DNA from 2 places in the Paraniabella yanshanensis genome. Region 2 is predicted to be linked to the other one. Evidence: riboswitches for the same ligand, from Rfam matches in the RefSeq annotation. Region 2 holds a riboswitch; the other holds the start of a gene.
The links. Region 2 has a riboswitch for cobalamin ahead of U0035_RS16170 (TonB-dependent receptor plug domain-containing protein). Riboswitches for the same ligand answer to the same signal wherever they lie in the genome.
Positions count from the first base shown of each region.

Region 1: it holds a riboswitch for cobalamin, as region 2 does, so the genes downstream of both, U0035_RS13140 (TonB-dependent receptor plug domain-containing protein) here and U0035_RS16170 (TonB-dependent receptor plug domain-containing protein) in region 2, are expected to answer to the same signal.

Region 1 is NZ_CP139960.1:3,147,439-3,155,553, reverse strand. It holds gene U0035_RS13155 (DUF5074 domain-containing protein) at 5-1,123, opposite strand; gene U0035_RS13150 (cell surface protein) at 1,136-2,260, opposite strand; gene U0035_RS13145 (YncE family protein) at 2,292-3,401, opposite strand; gene U0035_RS13140 (TonB-dependent receptor plug domain-containing protein) at 3,411-5,429, opposite strand; cobalamin riboswitch at 5,529-5,735, opposite strand; gene U0035_RS13135 (PQQ-dependent sugar dehydrogenase) at 5,856-7,469, opposite strand; gene U0035_RS13130 (TPM domain-containing protein) at 7,562-8,014, opposite strand.
Region 2 is NZ_CP139960.1:3,899,809-3,907,923, forward strand. It holds gene porK (T9SS ring complex lipoprotein PorK/GldK) at 1-1,056, opposite strand, end outside; gene U0035_RS16145 (trans-sulfuration enzyme family protein) at 1,269-2,438, opposite strand; gene U0035_RS16150 (APC family permease) at 2,439-3,773, opposite strand; gene U0035_RS16155 (sulfite exporter TauE/SafE family protein) at 4,033-4,824, shown strand; gene U0035_RS16160 (YeeE/YedE family protein) at 5,104-5,424, shown strand; gene U0035_RS16165 (DUF6691 family protein) at 5,435-5,914, shown strand; cobalamin riboswitch at 6,183-6,386, shown strand; gene U0035_RS16170 (TonB-dependent receptor plug domain-containing protein) at 6,477-8,115, shown strand, end outside.

The DNA.
Region 1 (8,115 bases), 750 kb from region 2:
ATAATTAACGAAATACAGCAAGGCCGGGAAAGTAAATATGATTGAAATCTACCACCGAGCCATCATTACCATACTTAATATTTTTTACCAAAGTGCCGGTACTCGCATTATAGATCAACAGGTAGTTGACACCAGAGGAACCTCCGTAGCCTTGTATACCATTTACTACGATATAATCTTTATTACGGTCGTAGCGAATAGAACCATAAACCATGAAAGGTGCTATATCAATTGTAATAAAGGGTTGACTTAAAGACGCTGCATTGCCATCAACATATTTATAGATGTTGGCTCCGGAGTGATAAAACACAGCATTTTCTTTGGTGGATGCTGTAAGCCTGGTGGGCGCATCCAAGCCAAAAGAGCCAATTGTAACAGGTAGCGCTATACCTGCAGTATCCAGGTTTTTATCAATAGCGATCAGCCTGCTACCTGTAGCCGCCCAAACTTTCCCATTAGGCGTTTTGGCAAAACCCCGGTTGATATTGCTGAACCCTTTTACAAAAGAATAGTTACTGCCAGAGATAATTTTAGCGCCATTGCTCTGAAGCAAAAAAACATAGTTATCCGAAACCAGCATATCGCCGCTATTAACCGCCGATACTGATGTTAGCTTATACTGTGGCATCAAGGTGTTCAAATTGATGACATAAACCCCATCGTTGGCGCTGACTAATCCTTCAGCGCCCTTTATGCCCACCAGGCTTCTCCAGTTACTGGTTTCCTGGTTAAATCTTACTTCTTCTTTTAGCGTTGCCGCATCCAGCCGTATAAGCGGACCATTTATTTTACTCATCAGGAAAAGCTTACCACTGTACACCGTAGCAAATTGCAGCGTGCTGGTTTTAGCGGCGTTCGATGTTAGTTTACCCGGATTTTCTTTTTCATAAACCCTGGTAGTAACGGTGTCTGCGTCATAGTTATAAAAGTGTACGGTTCCGGCGGTTTGTCCATAGGATCCCTCCGTTATAATAAAGAAACCATTGGCATAGGGTGCTGTTTCAACCGGATCAGGACCGCCGATCAGCAGGTCGTCATTTTTGGAACAGGCCGTTAAAAGAAACGCTGTTACGGCTATTAAAGATAAATGGTACAGGTATTTGTTTTGTAGAAGAGTCATCATTTAAATTTTGTTTTATTTAGTGGTGCTGCCTGCAGAGAAATGCATGTCTTTGATTCCGGTTATTTCGGTAGATGCTTCGCCTAACCAGCCACCATCACCCAGTACACCGGTTTGTATTTTAATAAAGTCGATCGTATTCAGATGTACTTTATTCCCACTGGCATCTACCGCATTGCTGATATCTACTTTACCACCACCTGCAGTTTCTGTTTTGTTATCAGAGTAGCCCCAGTCGTAGGGAAGAGACACTACGTAAGTAGGCCTTGACGGGTCTACTTTTGTTTTCAGCCAGGATCCTTTTAATGTGTAGCTGTTGGCCGTGATCCATTCAGGGTAATAAGCCTGGCGGTGAAATGTATTTTTCTTTACAAAGCCGGTATTGCCTTTATTGTCTGTCCATGCAATATCTTTATCTATAGATTCGGGGCGGAAATAAGTTACTTCATAGTCGCGCAGATACGTACCATCCGTTTTGCCGAATTCGCTGCCAGCCAGCTCATACCAGGTATCATCCGGTTTTCCATTACCATTATCATCCACCATTACGTAAATAATGCCGGGCTCACTCCATTCGGCCAGCGCATTGCCGGTCACATCAATATCATTACCTTCTTTATTGGGCACACTATGGTCGAAACCATAAACTACATAGCCTCCCCAGGCACCCAGGCTTACCATTCCTGTTTTTCCAATAAGACCTTCCGCACTTACCTGGTTGCCGGGTGCTTTGTTGATGAACTGTCCCGGCGCGGGCATAAACTCAAACAATGATGTAACATACTGGTTGGCCCCACCTTCTCTAACCAACGCTTCCACCTTTACATCAAAACTGTCTTTATAGGTACCATATTTATTACTGGCCTGGTAATAGATCCTATAGTTGCCGGCCACTTCGAAAACATGATTGAATGTATTGCTGGTAGATATCAACTGCGTGCCTACATGCCACTCTTCTTTTACTGCTGTACCAACAGCAATCCGGGATGTAATGGTAACGGCCTCTTTTATTTTTGTTTGTATGGTTTTTTCTGTTACAGACAGCTCAATAATGGGTGCCGGAATCTCATCATCTTTAGCACAACTGTTTAAAAGCAGTACAAAAAATGAAAGGCCCGACAATAGTTTCAAATGTTTCATTCGTGTATTTTTTTGTGTTTAAATATTGTAATTATTTCAGCCTGTTAAAGAAGCCCATATGTCCTGGTATAATACCGGTCTTCTTAATCGTGTTTTTTAATCGCCCCTTCGCATCAAAGCAAAACAGGTCGCCGGCTTCTACATAGTCTCTTGCATCAGCTATATAAATGTTACCATTGTTGGGATCAACAGCAATGCCATAGGGGATTTCTATTTTAGTTCCATCAGTAATGAAGGAGCCGGGTAACACCGTTTTTGTTTTAAGATCAATTTTAGAATATGAGTGGTTCTTTGTTCCATAATCAGCTCCATATACATAAGCCGTATCGTTCTTGATGGCAAAGTCATCCACTTTCACATTTATGGAATCTGACAGCTGATCCGTTTTCGTATCTACTACATACAGTTTATTGGTAGTGCCCCAGGGGCATATATACAAATTGCCTTTACTGTCTTTTTTTATCCTTCTTAAATTGGGTGCTACGGTTATTGCTTTTGTAACCGTAAAGGAATTGAGGTCTACAACTGAAACATAATTCTCGAGGTTTGATTGGCTGTACCCCCCGCTGTTAGCTACGTATAGCTTATTACCTACTACCTCCAGCTCATCCGGCTGGCGGCCCACTTCAACCGCTCTTTTGATACTCAGGGTTGCGGTATCTATTTCCAGTACCATTCCTTTTTCGGATGTGGTGTAAGAGCTCAGGTAAGCAAAGCCGTTCGCAAAGGTTATGTAGCGTGCGTTCTCAATGGCCTTATGGGTATTATCGGTCAGGATCTTAACCCGTTTGCCGGTTGAGGCATCCAGGATCTCTACCTTTTTCGACCAGTTCATAACCACATATAGCTTGCTTCCATACACGGCAATATCGTTACCGGTGTCGCCCAGGCCCAGTACCGCATCAGGATTGTCCTTGGTAAAAACATCGCGTGTATAAACGCCGTTATGTACATCGAAATAATCGAGTGTTGAATTGTTGTAACCCCAACCTCCCTCGTTCAAAAGATAGAAACCGGTACTGGTGGAGTCGGCTTCGGTCGACTGTGGCGGTGGCGTATACTCATGATCTTTCCTGCATGATCCAAGCAGGATCAGTACAGCAGAAAAGAAAAACAGAACATAGATTTGTTTTTGATTCATCAGGGATGTTTATAAATTGAAAGAAAGCTTTATTAAGTAATTGCGGCCCGGCATGGGATAGTTGATAACCACATCATAGTATTGATTAAAAAGATTGTTAACCTCTGCAGCTACAACAAGAGCTGTTTTTCCTAGAACCAGTTTTTTTGTAAGTGACAGGTCATGTGTGTACCAGGGCATCAGATAGTTTTGCGGATCATTTTCGGGTAGCATATATCGCTCGCCTGTATAAATAAAACTATAATTGACACCCCAGTTCCGGTAAAACACTTGCAAGGTTGCCGAGCCACTATGTCTAGGAGCATAAGGGATCAGGTTGCCGTAAGATCGCTGCCCTGTGGTTTTATTAACCGCCTCCTGGTAGGAATAATTGAGCGTGCCATTTAATACAATTTTTTCCTTTAGTGTAAGGAAATAGGATGCATGAACATCTAACCCTTTTATTTCGACAGCACCCAGGTTGATCATGCTCCACCGGAATAAATTATTAGCAGGGATAGCAATAATTTTATCCTGGACTTTATTGATGTAAACATCTGCCTGCACGTTGAAGTCCAGCTTTATTGGTGAGAAGTATTTGTTGTACTGGGCGCCAATATTATACTGGTTTGAGTACTCGGGTTTTAACGTAGCGGAGCCAACAATGGTGTAGTATAAATCATTGAATGTGGGCATTCTGAAAATGCGTTTATAAAAGGAGCGAAAATTAAGGGGAATGGCTTCCCAGGGCATCCAGGAAAGGTTGATTGCCGGCGTCAATTCCTGTTTGTCGTCAGCGGCTTTGCCTTGCTTTACTTTTTCATTGATAAAGCTGCCTAGTAAATTTCCGGATATAGTCACAGGTTCCCAGGATAGTTCTGTTGCAACAGCCACTAATTTTGTTTGACGCGTAGGATAAGCGAAATCATCTAAATTGGATTGCATCTGGTGTAGGGTCCAGTCTGCCGCCAATGAAAACGTCCACCATTTTTTGAGTTCAAATTCATTTACCAAAGAAGTGTAATATTCCTGTTGTTTGTAAGTATTATGTAATGGGGCGCCGCCTATCTTTTTGATGGTAGTATCTAAATAGCGGGTAAGATCATTTGCATATTTAAATTGAAGCAGCAGCCTGTAGCGCGGCGAAAACCGGTGCTGCAAAGAGCCCTGTGTGAAGAAGTTTCGATCCCATAGCCGTTGCGAATTGTAAAAACGTTCTGCCACAATGGCTCCGGGTAAGCCTCGCTCTGAGTTATAAAAGTACCCTTGTATTTTCCAGTGAGTGGCGCTGTCTTTATTAATATCCTGAACCGCCAACTCTACTCTTTGAGAGGCAACGCCGGCATTTTGCCGAACAATGGTGGTGTCGTAAGCCCATTTTTTATAGCGGGTTTTATACCGGCCATGTGCATTGATAAGCTCTGCACTGATTGTCGTTGCTATATTGTCGGCCAGTTTTTGTTGCCAGTGTATAGAAGGATTGATAAGCCCGAATGAACCCGTTTTAAACGCAGCCTTTACCTGGTATGATTGGCTGTCCTTAAAGGTGGGTGGCAGGGCTTTTATATAAATGGATGATGCAGCGCCAAAGCTTTTGGCAGATTGAAAGATGTCCGGGTTTTGACTATTGTGTAACGATACTTCCTCAATATTGTCAAGGGAAAACTTCCCAAGATCGACGATGCCGTTTTGCGCGTTGCCCAGTTGCATTCCATCATAAAATACACCCACATGTTGTGTTCCCATGCCTCGCACATTTACGGTCTTTAATCCGCCAATGCCGCCATAGTCCTTTAATTGCACACCCGAAAAGTAGCGGATCGCATCTGCGATAGAAAAACTGTTTAACCGCTGCAATGCATTGCCTGATAGTACCTGAACTGGCGAGACCGATGCGACCAAAGACCTCTTTTTGCTGCCGCTCACCTGCACTTCCTCTAACTCCCGGGTAATAATGGTATCACGCCATTGTGCGCCAACGGGGTGAGGGCTTAGTATCATAAACAGCAATAAACATAAGCCTGCCAGGGCTTTTAAAACATACTGCATTAACTATTTGATTAAATGAATCAAACAGCTTTGCGAACAACTGAAAACAAATATGTTGCTATAAAAGCATTTGCGTTCAAGCTTCAGTCCACGAAAGCTTAACATCTGTCTGCTTTGGCAGGTCTCCTGACTTGTTCTCATTTTGAGCAGCCTTCCCGTTCCGAACGGTTTTCAGAACAGTGGCTAAGATTTGTCAAAATGTCTTTTTAGAACTTACAGTAGCGGGACTGTTCAGGATTTGCACCTGATTCCCTTTTAATCAATAGCGCCCGGAAGGCGTATTAAACCAATGCGGCGCGAAGGTAGGTGTATTTTTTAAAGAAGGGGTATGAATTATAAAGGAAAAGGAAAAAGGAAAAAGCTGCAATGCCCTAAGGGATTACAGCTTTTGAAAAAAATGCGTATAGGTTTATCAGACTTAGAACATTACTTTTCATTTACAACCTGCACGGTTTGCGAATACCGTTTGGCCCCATCCTTATCAACCTGGGCGATGCGTATAAATAAGGTCTCATCTTCAGGATCTTTTGCTACATCACTTTTATTGCAGGCGCTGACAATAATCAGAATGGCTAATACTATCAGCGATGCCTGTTCCCGCTTTTTAGCAGACCTGAACCCGCCAAAAGTCAATACCGCTAATAAGGAAATACCCAGCATCATACCCAGGTTGTCTCTACCGATCGTTAGTTCATAATTTATAGTGCTGCTGCTATACCCGTCGATGGCTTTGGTCTCCACCGTTTTAATTGCTGCAAAGGTTTTACCATCAACCGATCCTTCAATATCAAAATGGCTATTATTGTTTTCCGCTTCAGTTGTCCAGTTGATATATAAGTTGGCTTTTCTTCGGGTGGCTTTAATCGTTCCAAATGTCACCGGCAATGCAGCATTATCCAACACCTTATAAATCGCATTACCAGACAATGAGGCGGCATAAAGCGTTCCGTTCTCGGCTTCGCCGAAAGCTACAATACCCGTTGGAAAGCCGGCATCCGGTAATTGAAGCATCTGCGTTCTGTCGGGCGTGATCACCCACTGGTTACCAGACAGGAAATCAGCAAAAATATAATACCCCGTTAGGGAGGAGAATTCCGAGCCCCGGTATACAAAACCTCCGGTTACGGATTGACCCCCTGTGGTATTATCGCGGCCGTAAGTGTAAATGGGGCTTACATAACTTGACTGCGGCAAACACCCTGAAGTATTATAAGGTAATGAACCTTCATAGCATCTCCACCCGTAATTAACACTTCCTGTATTAGGGCCAGGCACGTAATTGATCTCTTCCTGGGCGCCCTGCCCTACATCGGCAATCCACATATCTCCGTTAGCCCGGTCAAAACTCCATCTGAAAGGGTTTCTAAGGCCTAGGGCCCAGATCTCATCTCTTACATTGGCGTCTGCTACATAAGGATTATCAGGGGGAAGGGTATAGGGAAGCGTATTGACATTGATGCGAAGCATTTTACCGAGCAGGCTATTTCCATTCTGGGCATTATTGGACGGGTCGCCGCCGCCACCACCATCTCCGGTAGCCAGGTACAGGTATCCATCAGGACCAAAAAGTATCTTTCCTCCGTTATGATTATCCTCACCGGGATGAGGGATATTGATAACAATTTGCTTTGAAGCGGGGTTAGCGCCGTTACCATTGCCGCTATTTACGGTGTAACGGGCCACTTCCAGGCTGAAGTCGGGACGGGTATAGTAAACAAACAGGAAGCCATTGGTTGCATAATCAGGATGGAATGCCAGGCTGAGCAAGCCACCCTCCCCTGCGGTACCAACATCACTAACCGTAAGGAAGTCCTGGATATAAGCGAGATTATCATCATATACGCGGATCGTACCGCTGCGCTGTACAACAAATAGCCGGTTGGTACCATCACCGGCATTTACAATGTCAATGGGTGCTGCCAGGCCATTGCCTGAAATTACTGCCTGGTAGCCAATGTCGGGAGTTTGTGAAAAAGCCTGAAGCGTAAAAAGGAAGTATGCCCAAAAGGACAAGCGGGTGTTGAGGGCGCGTTGGGTCATAAAATAGTTTAGAGGGTTAAAAACTATCAGCAATGCTCCAATGCAAATATTGAGCCGTTCCACAGCTCTTAATTACTTAAACCCAAGATATTCTAAAACTTAATGTTCTTGCGGATGGTATCCATAAGGGCATTTAAGCCGTTCCATGTGCCCAGGTAAAACTGGTCCTGCTTAAAAGAAGGTTTAAACTGATTTTCCACTATAGTTTTGGTTTCATCGTCACTAAGCAGCCGCAATACAAATGGACCGTAATCAATCCTGATACGTCGTAATTGCCTGCTGATGCTTACAGACATACACCGGTCGCTTTTGCCATGCATGCCCGACCACTCATCCAGCAGCAGCTTATTACGTTGGTCAAAGTTATCGGTTGTTATTCCCGGATCGTTTACGGTGGTAATCCTGATTGGGATCAGGTTGCTTTTCTCGAATACCCTGGCCAGAGAGTCCAGCTTTTTCTCTTCGCCGGGTGCGAATATGTTCTCGTAATCGTACACATGATTAATATCAGCCGGCGTTGCAACCTGCTGCGTTGGAAGGATCACTTTAGCTTCCGTTTTAGGTTTTGCAGCGGTACTATTGACTTTGCCCGAAGAATTACATGCTGATAAACATATAACAAGGCCCGCTAACAAATACCATTTGT
Region 2 (8,115 bases):
TGTTCCAAACTGTATGTCAGGATTAAACCGGTTCTGGAAATTTTCACCGCCTTCGTAATAAGAGGTGATCATCCACTCCGATACGTTATCCGCCATATTGTAAAGTCCTGCCTGACCTTTTTTACTATCATTTACATAAACCGGGAAGATCTTACCCTGTGCCTCTACATCAACCTGATCGCTATCTTTCGATTTCGAAGATTTCTTTTTCTCGTTACCAGCAATATCAAGGCTAGCAGCGTAGGACCATTCTGCTTCTGTTGGCAGACGACATTTTCCCCCTTCGGCCATTTTGTTCTTGGCCTGGTAAGTGTTGATCTTTTGCTTGGTCATCCAGTCGCAAAAAGCGTTGGCCTGGTTCCAGCTTACACCAACAACCGGGTAATTCTGAAATTTAGGGCTGCTGAAATACCCCACAGCCATCTGCTCGTTATTCGAATATCCGAAATCCCTCATCCATGTAAGTGTGTCGGGGTAAACGGGAACAGAATACTTATAAATGAATTCACTTGGCGCCTTATCCTTATTTTCTTTTTTTGCAGCCTCCTGGTAGTTAAAACCCTGTAACAGGTAAACAAGCTTTTGAGGGTCAATCGTTCTCTTGTTATTGATGGTTTTAGAAGGATCCATCAGCAAATCGCCTAACTGGCTCATAATCTGGGGATCGGCATAGTTGATTTTTGATGCCTGTTTCCAGTTTACAGCAGTGTCACCTGCAATAATGGTAACGTATTCTCCACCCAGCGTGCGTGCGGCAATAGAATCTCTCACCCAATAAACAAATTCTTTGTACTGCGCATTGGTGATTTCTGTCTGCGACAGATAAAATCCGCTGATCAACACGGGTTTAGACAATTCTTTCTTCAAAACCGAGGAAGTATCAGCTTCATCTCCCATTACAAAGGTTCCGGTAGGAATTTCAACAACAGATAAAGGTAACGTTGCAGAGATATCAGATTTTTTACTAACCAGTTTCTTTAATCGCTGCCCTTTTTGGGCAGAAGAAAAATTTGTCGCTAAAAAAAGAACAAATACTACAGCCAGAAGTCTCTTCATGTTATATCAGATAAGGTTTAAAACTTTGCGAAACTCATTTTTCGAGCAAAACATATACCAAAAAAGGAATTTGTTCCGCAAATATAAGTGTTGCATCATATTTGGCCTTCGGCGTTTAGCTGGGTTTGGTTTTAAAAAGGATGAAACCTATCTTTTTTTAGACAAAACCGATTGTTGCATCGGATTTTTAATAAATAATTTATAACGGGCGCCTAAACTGATGCAGACTGTGAAAGTGCATTTTGCAGGTCTTTTATTAAGTAATCAGGGTCCTCAAGGCCAAAATATAACCGTATATGACGATGACTTTCATTTTCCTCGTCATACACATTTTCTTTAACAAAGGCACAGCGGGGAATAACCAGGCTTTCATGCCCACCCCAGCTCACCGCCATTAAAAAATGTTGCAAGCTTTCACAAAATTTAATGATAGCCGACCTTTTTTTATTTTTAATAACAATGGTAACCAACCCCAAAGCAGCTTTCATTTGTTTTTTAGCCAGGTCATATTGGTCGAAAGACGGATGGAAGGGAAATATGAGCCGTTGAATTGCTTCATGAGACTCTAAAAACCGGATCATCTGGGTGGTAGTTTGATTGATTCGCTCCAGGCGCATGGGGAGGGTTCTCAGGCCACGCAGTAGCAGCCAGCCATTAAATGGCTGCAACCCACTGCCAATTGTCATGAATTCTGTGTCAAAAATTTTTTTCATCATGACATTTGTCCCACAAAGAACGCCGCCCAATGTGTCACTGTGACCACCAATGTATTTGGTAGCTGTTTGCATAGCGATGTCGATACCCAATTCAACTACGTTCTGATAAACAGGCGTACAATAAGTGTTATCTATAAAGGTGATAATATTTTTTTCTTTGGCCAACCGCGCAATTTCTGCTAATGGTTGTAGCTCGTAAGTCCAGCTATTGGGAGACTCCAGGTAATATAAAACCGTGTTGTCCCGGGTTGCTTCCTGCCAGTCGCCAGCCTGTCTACCATCAATGTAAGTTACGGTTATGTTAAAACGCGGTAAAATGGCGTCGAACATTTTTTTTGCGGAACTATACGGATTTTTTACTGATACGATGTGATCGCCCGCTTTTACATTAGCCAATACCCCGGCAAAGATGGCAGCTGCGCCACTGCTAAAAAGCAGGCAATCTTCCGAGCCCTCTAAAGCTGCCAGCTTTTTGCGAAGGATATCTGTAGTAGGATTAATGCCCCTGCTATAGATATAATCGTTTCGTTCGTCTTCGAAAGCATTACTAAAACTTTCTACATCTTTAAACGAAAAATTACTGGCCTGCCAAATCGGTGGCGCTATCGCATTGAAATATTGATCCCTGTTTTCGCCGAGTTCATTTATTATATGTGAGAGGTCCATTTATAAGGATTTTTTTTTATTTTTTCGATAGAATAGAAAATAGACAGCGATAAAAAATGTCAATACAATCAAACCGGTTAAAGCTGCATAGTCATTCTTTTGATAGTCGGCCGCGATACTGATAGCCAGGAAAGCATAAGCCGCGATAAATATAACCGGCAACAGCGGATAAAGCTTCATACTGTAAATGCCTGTTCCATCCAGGTGTCGTTTTTTTCTTCGGAAATAAAAGATACTACCTGCTGAAAGTGCCATACCAAAACAATCCAGGAAAATGGAAAAACTCAGTATTTTGTCAAACTCTTCGGCCCAGAAAACGACGAGTACCGCGATCAGTGAAAAAATAGTTAATGAGGAAGTGAGGACGCCGTTTGTATTGGTTCTGGAAAATAAAGCCGGGAGCACTTTGTCATTACTCATGGCATACATAACCCGCGGATTGCTTAACAGAGAGCCATTGATATAACCCAGCACGCCCAGGAACAATAATACGGATAGAATATTTTCGGCCTTGGTGCCCAGGACTTTTGAAGCCATAATAGCGGCGATATTCTTACTGTCCTTCAGCTGCTCAAAACCTATTACTCTTACGTAGGCATAGTTTACAAGGAGATATAGAGACACAATAATAAAAATACCCCAGAAGATGCTACGTGGTACTGTTCGTAACGGATCTTTTACCTCGTCTCCGAAATTGATGGTTTGCTGGTAACCTCCATAGGTAAAGCTTACCGCAACCAGGCCGATCCCAAAAGCTTTGATATAGTCTGTAAAGGCTGTTGTTGTAGTAGTTTCGGGTTTTATAACAGGCGCGGCGGGCGCCAATAAAACAGATACGATCAGCAAAAGAACCATCCCTATTTTGATGATCATCAGGATATTCTGGGTACGGGAGCTTAGTCTGAGCCCCAGCATATTCACGCCATAAAAGATGATGATGGCAATGATAGCAAATAAAAGTTCTACGGTTTTGATCTCGGTTGATGCGGGAAACAATACCCCCGAAAGGTATTCACTGCCCACCAGGGCAACCATTGCCAGGGAAGCCGCATTACTTACCAGGATGATGCAATTGATGGCAAACGCTATAGAAGGATGATAGGCATAGGAAAATACCTTATAATATCCGCCTGTGGCAGGAATGCGCGAGCCTATTTCGGCATAGGTCAGCGCTCCGCAAAAAGCAACAATGCCTCCGGCCAGCCAGCAAAGGAAATAAGTCAGCACATCGGGAGTTGCCTTAGCTACATTTACCGGGGCTCTGAATATACCCATTCCTATTACAAAGGATACGCAGATCATTGTGAGATCGAAAAGACCAAGCTGTTTTTTCATGTATGAATTTTTGTAAGCAGTAAAGCTGCAATGGCGGGTATGCGTTGTTTTCTCAAGTCATGTGTTTAAAAGTCGAATGATTTACGCGGGGTGCTCCCTTTTTCTGAAAGCGTTTTGTTGGCACTGAAGATAAAGAATTATTGAAAGCTGATAATTCTCTGGTGGTTTAAATAATAAAGACTTCCATTTGCTGAACCCTTAAAGTTGCGGGCGGAATATTATTCATAATTAAAATATGCATATTTGTATACCAATATATATGGAGATAGCAGGCTACATAGCAGCATTATTAATTGGCCTAACCCTGGGCCTGGTTGGCGGTGGTGGGTCTATATTAACTGTTCCCATACTGGTATATCTTTTCCAGGTATCGCCGGTGCTCGCCACTTCCTACTCATTATTTATAGTGGGGGTGACCAGCCTGGTAGGCTCGATCAATAGCTTCGCCAATAAGAAAGTTGACTTTAAAACCGTTGTGGTATTTGGAGTGTTATCGGTCATTACCGTTTTCTGTATACGTCATTATCTTATTCCTCATCTGCCTTCATTTGTGAGTATTGCAGGGTTTCAGGTACCAGTGTCTCTTCTGACCATGTTATTGTTCGCTATTCTCATGATTGTGTCTTCTTTTTCAATGATCAGGGCAGAAAAGGAGAGCACTGTTGTTCGCCGGACCGGGGTTGGCTATATCGCATTGTATGGGATTGCTGTAGGGTTAGTAACCGGTTTGCTGGGCGCCGGTGGTGGCTTCCTGTTAATTCCTGCTTTAACGGTATTGCTCCGGCTTCCCATAAAGAAAGCGATTGGTACCTCGCTGGTGATCATTACACTTAACAGTCTTATAGGTTTTGCAGATGATGTAACTCATCATCAAATGAATTGGCCGCTGCTGCTAAAAATAACAGGGATATCTGTTATAGGTATTCTGGCCGGCTCAGTAATCAGCCAGAAATTAGACGGGGGCACTCTAAAAAAGAGCTTTGGCTGGTTTGTTTTATTAATCGGTATTTATATCATCTTTCATGAATTAACAGGTCTGTCCGGGCATTAACATCATGATGGGCTATTTGGCTAACTTTATAAATAATATGATAGAGTTAATTCGAAAACCCTGGCCCTGGTATATAGCCGGCCCGCTGATAGGGCTGATTGTACCCACTTTGTTACTGTAGGCAATAAACATTTTGGGATATCGGCAAACCTGAGACATATTTGTGCCGCCTGTATTCCGGCCAACATCCCTTTTTTTAAATACAACTGGAAAAAAGAAATCTGGAACCTGTTTTTTGTTGCAGGTATTCTCGTTGGCGGGTTTATAGCTGCGCATGGGTTGTCTAATGGGGACGCAGTATCCATAACACCCGCGCTGGCTGCCGAGCTTCGGACTTATAATGTTACCGATACCCGGCATTTATTACCACAGGAAATATTTAGCTGGCAACATTTATTAACCTTGAGGAGCTTTATATTGTTGGTGGTTGGCGGATTCCTCGTTGGCTTCGGCACCCGTTATGCAGGTGGCTGTACAAGTGGCCATGCCATTATGGGACTCAGTAATCTGCAATGGCCATCCCTGGTGGCAACCATATGTTTTATGACCGGTGGCTTTGTTATGGCCAATGTATTACTTCCAGTCATCATGAAATTATAAAACTGATTTAATGAACAATAAGGTTACTGATTTTGAAGTACAGCCTGATGACAATGCTCGCACCCCTAATACCGGTATTGCATATAATTTGAGGTATTTACTTGTAGGTATGGTATTTGGAATTGTATTTGTAAAGGCGGAAATCGTTTCCTGGTTTAGGATACAGGAGATGTTCAGGCTGCAGAGTTTTCATATGTACGGTGTAATAGGAAGTGCGGTGATCGTTGGCGTTATTTCAGTTTGGATAATAAAGAAGTTCGGTTTAAAGGCCATAGATGGAACTCCTGTTACTTTTCAATCTAAGAAATTTCATAAAGGACAGATTTTCGGAGGACTTATGTTTGGACTGGGTTGGGCCATGACCGGCGCCTGTCCGGGTCCTTTATTCGCACAGATCGGCTCAGGGTTTACCGTTGTGATAGTCGTGTTGCTCAGCGCTATTGCAGGTACCTGGGTATATGGTTATATAAAGGAAAAGCTCCCCCATTAAGAGAAAGCTTTCCTTTAACTATGAGCCGATACTAAAATATTTTATCGTAACTAGCTCTCTGTAGGGATCATCTGCCTTCTCGGGGGGCCGGCGTTTCCTCCGGCGCTTGTAACCATTGATGAATGTTGTAAAGGTGTTCCCGCTAAATTAAAACGTAAGCAATTCACTTATGCAAAAATGCAGCTGCCGGGCAAACGAAGTGAAACCAGCGGGGCAGGTATTTTAGGCCCCGTCTGTTCATGTTCAAACAAACTTAATACATTTCTGTACTTTTGCGGCGATTTTTGGTCTCCGCGGTTAGCGGAGTTAAAAGGGAAGTCCGGTGTGAGTCCGGCGCTATCCCCGTAGCTGTAAGGTTTACGGATTTCTAGAATCCAGTGTTTCGCTCATATCCACTGTGTGCCGGCCGGCGCATGGGAAGGGAGCCGGAATGAAGCCAAGCCAGAAGACCTGCCAATTTTCGCATTATATTATTCAGGCTTTCGGGTGAAAAGCGTGAAATGTAACCGCTGCTGCGTTTATGTTTCCTTTTGCCCCGCCATTCAACTAAAACACTTTACAAGTGAAAAAAGTAATTCTATCGATGTTGGCATTTGCATCAGCCACATCATTAAAGGCGCAACAAGAGGTGATGAATCAGGATCTGGAGAAGGTAACAGTAACAGCAACGAGATTTCCCAAAAAGCTGAGCGAAACAGGTAAGGTGGTGAATGTTATCAGCAGGGCTGATCTTGATAAGGCAGGAGGCAAAGACCTGTCCCAGCTATTGAACGAAAAGGCAGGGGTGATTATTAATGGCGCTAATACTAATCCGGGAAAAGATAAAAGTGTTTTTTTACGGGGAGCAGCTAATGCCTATACTGTTATTCTTATCAACGGTGTTCCGGTAAACGATCCTACTGGTGTAGGTGGCGCGTTTGACCTGCGAGTGCTGCCGGTTGAGTCAATAGAACGGGTGGAGATTTTAAAAGGAGCACAGAGCACTTTATACGGCACCGATGCAATAGCAGGGGTCATCAATATAATTACCAGGAAGGGGGAAGGAAAAGCCGCGAACTTGTACGGTGGAATTAGTTATGGAAGGTATAATACGCTCAAAGCGAATGCCGGATTAAACGGTAGCTTTAATGAATCTTCCTATAACATCTCTTTTATGCATGATGAAACCGGAGGTATTGCCGAAGCGAAAGATAAAATAGGCACACAAAGTTTTCCCCGTAATGGCATGTTGAGAAATTCCTTGAGTATTGATATAGATGGTGCGGTTACCAGTAACTTTCATGTTAAGCCATTTTTCAGGTATGCATACTTTAAAAGCAGCTTTGCCAATGATGCTTTTATCGGCGGAGGCAATCGTTTTGCGAGCGAGTTGCTTTCTGCGGGAACCCAGGCTCAGTATAGTTTCGACAAGGGATCGGTAACCGGTATTTTTTCTTTTGATAATGTAAAACGTGCCTATCCCGATGGATTTGTAAAAGCTTTTGAAGGAAATAAAAAAACAGCTGAGCTTTTTAACAGGGTGGATTGGCACCGGCATTTTCAAACCTTGTTAGGATTACGGTACGATGATATTACGATGAAAAATCCTAATGCAACCAGCCTCGACACCAGTATACAAATGATCAGTCCTTATCTCTCTTTATTTCTGAAAGACTGGAACGGTTTTAACCTTGAACTGGGCGGACGCCTTAATAACCATTCTAAATTTGGTAACACATTTACTTATTCCGTCAACCCATCCTACCTGGTTAATGATCAGTTTAAGGTTTTTGTAAATTACGGAACTGCATTCAGGGCACCGGCTTTGTCAGAATTGTATGGATCGTTTGGTGCAAATCCGCTGCTGAAACCTGAGGAGTCCAGAACACTTGAAGGGGGGATACAGTATATAGGCGTTGACGAAAAATGGAACATAAGAGTAGTTGCATTTAACCGTAATACAAAAAATATTATTGCCTATCAAAATCGACAATACACTAATTATAACAGGCAAAAGGACCATGGTATTGAAATTGAACCTACCATTAATATTAATGATGATATCCAGTTAAAATTATTCTACACTTTTGTTGAAGGTAAGGTAACAACAGCAGCGGTAAACGGCGATACCACTTATAATAACTTATTTAAGCGCCCCAAACACACATTGGGATTGAGCCTGGGTTATCAGGTAACACCAGCGCTATTTGTGAGCACAAACT